Regions from separate parts of the Paenibacillus sp. B1-35 genome, predicted to be linked through region 1. Evidence: riboswitches for the same ligand, from Rfam matches in the RefSeq annotation. Region 1 holds a riboswitch; the other holds the start of a gene.
The links. Region 1 has a riboswitch for glycine ahead of gcvT (glycine cleavage system aminomethyltransferase GcvT). Riboswitches for the same ligand answer to the same signal wherever they lie in the genome.
Positions count from the first base shown of each region.

Region 2: linked by a shared signal. The riboswitch ahead of ACQ5BJ_RS01415 (alanine/glycine:cation symporter family protein) and the one ahead of gcvT (glycine cleavage system aminomethyltransferase GcvT) in region 1 are both predicted to bind glycine.

Region 1 covers NZ_JBCHVJ010000001.1:139,923-143,064, forward strand. The annotation lists gene gcvPA (aminomethyl-transferring glycine dehydrogenase subunit GcvPA) at 1-111, opposite strand, end outside; gene gcvT (glycine cleavage system aminomethyltransferase GcvT) at 108-1,235, opposite strand; glycine riboswitch at 1,334-1,457, opposite strand; glycine riboswitch at 1,461-1,555, opposite strand; glycine riboswitch at 1,719-1,827, shown strand; gene gcvH (glycine cleavage system protein GcvH) at 2,015-2,404, shown strand; gene murI (glutamate racemase) at 2,585-3,142, shown strand, end outside.
Region 2 covers NZ_JBCHVJ010000001.1:291,721-294,862, forward strand. The annotation lists gene ACQ5BJ_RS01410 (pyridoxal phosphate-dependent decarboxylase family protein) at 1-1,119, shown strand, start outside; glycine riboswitch at 1,288-1,392, shown strand; gene ACQ5BJ_RS01415 (alanine/glycine:cation symporter family protein) at 1,534-2,874, shown strand; gene ACQ5BJ_RS01420 (sigma-70 family RNA polymerase sigma factor) at 3,031-3,142, shown strand, end outside.

The DNA of each region.
Region 1 (3,142 bases):
ACGAATGGATGCTGGTATATCGCGGAACAGATCTTCCATGGAAGAGATGCCAATCTGCTGCAGCATGTCGGCTTGATCTTGCTCCGTCATTGGAATGTAACGATGCTTCATGATGGATTCGCTCCTTTGGCAGGGATCGGATTTCGTTTATAAAATGGGGTAGGGACAACGCGGGCTTTCAACTGTTTGCCGCGAATTTCTACCATAACCTCGGTATCGAGTTCTGAAAAAGCGGTTTCAATTAAGGCAAGTCCTAAATTGCGCTTCAATGTTGGCGACTGCGTGCCAGTTGTGACCTCACCAATTACGCGCCCGTTGGCAAGCACCGGATAATGAGAGCGGGGAATGCCTTTATCAATCATTTCAATTCCTACCAGCTTCCTTGCTGGGCCATCAGCTTTTTGCTTCGTAAGTGCAACACGGCCAATGAAGTCGCCTTTATCCAGCTTGACGAATCGTCCGAGTCCAGCTTCAAGCGGTGAGATATCAGCGGTAATTTCTTGTCCATAGAGCGGCAGACGTGCCTCGAAGCGCAGCGTGTCTCTTGCCCCCAGCCCTGCTGGCAGCAAGCCGAATGATTCACCGGCACGAAGCAGTTCAGCCCATACCCCCGGAGCATCTTCTGCGGACAAATAGAGCTCGAATCCATCCTCGCCCGTATAGCCAGAGCGGGATAGAAGAGTTGACACGCCGCATACTTGTGCATCCGTTAGGAAATGAAAAGGTGCAAGCGAATCAATAGGCGCTTCTGATACGGTAGAGAGAATAGCTTGGGCATTCGGCCCTTGAAGGGCGATCAGTGCCGTGCGGTTCGATACATTTGTCAAGGTCACGCCATGAATCAAATGCTTCTGCAGCCATGCATAGTCTTTGTCGATGTTGGAGGCATTGACAACAAGCATATATCGGTCACTCTTCATCCGATAGATGAGAATATCATCGACGACTCCTCCGTCAGGGTAGCACATCAGCGTATATTGTGCTTTCCCGTCCTCAAGCCGCGATACATCATTCGTTGTCATCTGTTGAAGAAACGTTAGGGAAGCCGGGCCGCTAACGATAAACTCACCCATATGGGAAACATCGAACAAGCCTGCCTGTGTGCGCACAGCTTCATGCTCCCGCTGAATACCGATAAATTGAACAGGAAGCTCCCAGCCGCCGAAGTCAATGCAGCGTGCACCGGGAAATGTTGAATATTGATCGAATATTGGCGTTCTCTTCAATTGACTCATGAAATCACCTCGATACGCTTATTTGGACAAACCATTGGTATGCGAACAAAAAAGGACAGCCGAAAGAAAAGTGGATGTGTTATCCTCTTCGTCTCTCGCTCTGTCCTTTGTACCTGAGAGTGTCGCCGAATGCTGCAAACGATTCGTCTGCTTCCGCATGTATCATCGGCTTTCCCCTTGGGTGACTGTATTCGATCTGGTGAATTACAGTGCTCTCCAGAGATGCGTCCGGTAAAAGTCCTTTTGCCTGAGAGATTCACGTCTTACGGCTTACTCCTTCGGCGCTGCTATGTCTCAGCAGTCTCTCCCTTTACCATCATTCGCCATTTTCAACTGTCATCTCTACATTAGTTGAGCCTTCCACACTTTGTCAATTGATATTTTCTTCACATTCGATTTCACTGCTTGTCATATTGACAATCGTACGTATCTTGCAATAATCTAAGGTTGTTATAATTACCCAAATGAAATCGTAATTGCGAACGAGGAAGGTCGGGAGAGTTTGACAATGATGATTGTCAACACCGAAGGAGCAAGTTGCCAGCTGCCGATTGGCAATGAATCTCTCAGGTACAATAACCGCCATTCTGACGCAGCTCTGGAGAGTGCATATTTAGTTGCCACCAAAGGGGTAAGTTCTGCCACTATTGTGCTGGAACGGGATCTCTCAGGTACCGAGGACAGAGAACAAGGCGCTAGGCCGCTCTCTGCCCATTTTAATGATCTCTAATGGATAGACGGCCTAATGAATGACATTATGAATGAAATGGGGCGTTGACATGAGTGAAGTGAAGGATGGATTGCTGTACAGTGAAGAGCATGAATGGGTAATCGCCATAGAAGGCAATACAGTACGAGTTGGCATTACAGATCATGCGCAGGCTCAACTGGGAGACATTGTATTCATCGAGTTTCCTTCAGTAGGAACCAGCTTGTCCGCGGGGGACAGCATGGGCTCCATTGAGTCTGTGAAGACCGTATCTGAGTTGTACTGTCCGGTATCTGGAACGATTACGAAGGTAAATGATGAATTGGAAGCGTCGCCAGAGCTTGTGAACAGCAGTCCATACGGAGACGGCTGGATTGCGGAAGTTGAAGTGGAAGGCAGCGCTGCGGAAGCAGTGAAGCATCTGCTGAATGCTGAGCAATATGCGAAGCTGATTGACTAATAATAGAAGGATCAATGGGTTGTGTACGTAGAACCTGCTGTATCGGTATAATGCTGGTGCAGCAGGTTTTTTTCATCCACAAAGTGAGAAGTTTCGATAGGATTCGCCGCCGAAAAAGAGTACAATAGAAGCATCGACAACCAGACGTTACAATGCTAAATAGAATGCTAGGTGAGTGGAATGACAATCGCTTTTTTTGATTCGGGAATGGGTGGTATTACGGTATTGGCTGAGGCTATGAAGCAGCTGCCACAAGAGCAATATTTGTTTTATGCAGACACGCTTCATGTTCCATATGGGACAAAGTCGCAGCAGGAAGTGATGCGTCATGTGCAATCTGCTGTTGAGGAAATCATGCAGCATCATGTGAAGGCGCTTGTAATCGCGTGCAATACGGCAACGAGTATCGCAGCATCTGAATTGCGGCGGAATTACAATATTCCGATTATCGGCATGGAGCCCGCAGTCAAGCCGGCAGTAGAAATGAATCGCAATAACGGCAAGCGTGTACTTGTATTTGCAACAGCCTTAACGTTAAGCCAAGACAAATACCATACACTGGTCACTCGTCTTGATGAGGAACATATTGTTGATTCGATTCCTTTGCCGGAATTGGTAGAATATTGCGAGCAATTAAACTTTGATAAGGGAGTGATAGGAGACTTCTTTGCACAGAAGCTTGCTGGGATTGACTTGAGTCAGTACGGTACAATTGTGTTAGGGTGTACGCACTACCCC
Region 2 (3,142 bases), 150 kb from region 1:
CTGGCAGTTGAAATTGAGAACTATGTATTGCGAGAGTTCGCTGTGCGATTCGGCTACCCGCGAGAAACGTCAAATGGAACATTTACGACGGGAGGAGCAGAAGCTAATTTGACAGCCGTACTTACAGCTCTCTGCGATCATTTCCCGGAATATACAACAAAAGGGCTTGCAAGCCTGGATAAGCCCCCTGTGATGTATGCTTCAAGTGAGAGCCATCATTCCTTAGTAAAAGCGGCTCGTGCCTGCGGATTGGGTACGGATTCTATCCGAAGTATACGATCGAATGCATCTTTGCAGATGGATGCGGAAGCGCTAGCCCTTCAAATACGGCAAGACCGCGAAGCTGGCTTTGCCCCTTTTTTGATTGTGGCTACGGCTGGAACGACAGGTGCAGGGGCCATTGACCCGATTGCGCATATTGCGGAGCTGGCTGAACAGGAAATGATATGGCTGCATGTTGATGCAGCGTATGGCGGTGCTATGATATTGGCGCCAGAATTGGCCAATTGGCTGCAAGGAATTAATAGGGCAGATTCCATTACATTCGATGCACATAAATGGCTGTCTGTACCAATGGGAGCAGGTATGTACTTCACCCGTCATCCCCATATATTGCAGCAGACCTTCCGAATGACAGCGGACTATATGCCCAAGGAAGGCACCGAATTGGAGACGTTTGATCCATACACCCATTCCATTCAGTGGTCACGCAGATTTATCGGGCTGAAGCTATATATGTCGCTTGCAACGGCGGGATGGGAAGGGTACCGGTTACTCGTACAACGACAGATTGAGAGCGGCAATTTTTTGCGGCAGGAGCTTGAACGATCGGGATGGTCGATTATGAATGATACGATAATGCCAGTTGTTTGTTTTAATGATCAGGCAGCATTAGCAAATCATGATATGGATTTCGTACGATTCATACATGAGAAGGTACTTGCTACAGGCAAGGCATGGATCTCGATTTTCACCATACAGGATACCCCGGCGCTTCGTGCTTGTATTACCAATTTTGATACGACCGAACAGCATATGAAAGAATTGATTCACCTACTGAACGAGGCTCGGCAGGAGTATATGACGCAAAATCCATCCTATAATGGGATGATTTACTAAGCAGTTCATATTGCTTAATTCGATGGGGTCAACTATAATATAACCTACAACTTTATAACTGGATGAAGTTTGCGGGAGATAGACAACACGTCTAGCCGAAGGGGTAAGCTCTCAGGCGCTTGGCATACCGAGCAGCAATTGCGAGTATGTATAAGCAGGACCGTAAATGGACAGGACTCTGGAGAGACTCCATCATTGGGGCACCGAAGGGGCAAGACGAATCGCATTGATCGAATCGTTAAAACTCTCAGGTAAAAGGACAGGGATGCAGATGCATAGGAAACATAAGTTTTATTTGGGTTGTATTATCATGTTCCTGGCGAAAGCTTTTTTAATTCTGCACGCATGTCCCCAGAGTCAAATCATACGATTTGGCTCTTTTTATTATTCAAGACGAGGGGAAATGATTTTGCAATGATTGAACATTGGTTAGACAAATTGAACAGTTTCGTATGGGGGGCGCCGCTTCTTATTTTGTTGGTAGGGACGGGGATATTACTCACAATTCGTTTAGGTGTCCTTCAATTGTTTCGCTTGCCGCTTGCCTTGAAGCTCATATTTAAGTCAAAAAACGAGGGGGCTGGTGATGTATCCAGCTTCGGTGCGCTTGCGACTGCACTTGCCGCCACAATCGGAACGGGGAATATTGTTGGTGTTGCGACTGCAATCAAGGTAGGGGGACCAGGTGCGTTATTTTGGATGTGGGTCGCTGCTTTCTTCGGAATGGCTACCAAATATGCGGAGGGGCTGCTAGCCGTTAAGTACCGCAATATTGATGATAATGGACAAATACTCGGTGGGCCAATGTACTATATTGAGAAGGGCTTAGGCATGAAATTCAAGCCTTTGGCTGTGTTCTTCGCCATTAGCGGCGTGCTGGTCGCACTTCTTGGAATCGGTACCTTCCCGCAAATTAATGCGATTGTTACCTCTACTGAGACGAGTCTTGGTGTGCCGGCAATTGTAACTGCGGTCATTGTTACAATTGTTACTGCCCTTGTTACAATCGGGGGGATTCAAAGTATTTCGCATGTGACGACTACGATTGTTCCTGTTATGGCTATCATTTACTTTATCGCTAGCTTCGTCGTGCTCATCACGTTTGCGGATCAGATTCCCCATGCAATGTCCTTAATATTCCATGGGGCATTCAATGCGACTGCAGCTGGAGGAGGTTTCCTCGGCGCCACGGTTATGATGGCGATACGCAACGGAATCGCGAGAGGGGTATTTTCGAATGAATCCGGTCTCGGAAGCGCACCGATTGCTGCAGCAGCTGCCAAGGTGAAATGGCCAGCCGAGCAAGGTCTTATTTCGATGACGGGGACATTCATAGATACGATTATCGTATGTTCGCTGACCGGCTTAACCTTGATCGTAACCGGAGTCTGGAATGGCCCTATGGAAGGTGCTGCTTTGACACAGGCTGCATTTGATGCAGCATTGCCATATGGTTCCTTTGTACTCACGCTATGCTTGATATTGTTTGCCTTTACGACAATATTAGGATGGAACTATTATGGCGAGCGCTGCATGGTTTACTTGTTCGGCGTGAAATCGATCCTGCCTTATCGGCTTGTCTTTATTGCAATCATTGGTTTTGGTGCATTTATAAAGCTCGATATGATATGGAAGCTTGCAGATATCGTAAACGGGTTGATGGCATTGCCGAACTTGATCGCACTGCTTGGGTTGTCTGGCGTAGTCGTTCATGAAACGCGTCTGTACTGGAAACATAAAGAGACGGAAAAATAAATGTTTACATGTAATACTGGTGAGAAAAAGCTGGCAAATGACACGAAAGTGAACATTTGCCAGCTTTTTTTTCGCGAAAGGAAACTTTTTGGCAATCTTATGCATCTAATTAACAGCTAGTCGCGTGTATGGGGTAAAGAAGGGAGAAGAAACGGCTTGTATACCGATATAGAAATCGATATAGAGACAGATGTGAGGTTGGCTAAGGAAGGAAATAAAGAGGCTTTCATTCGTCTCATCAAGAAGCATGAAGTCCAAATGTACAATA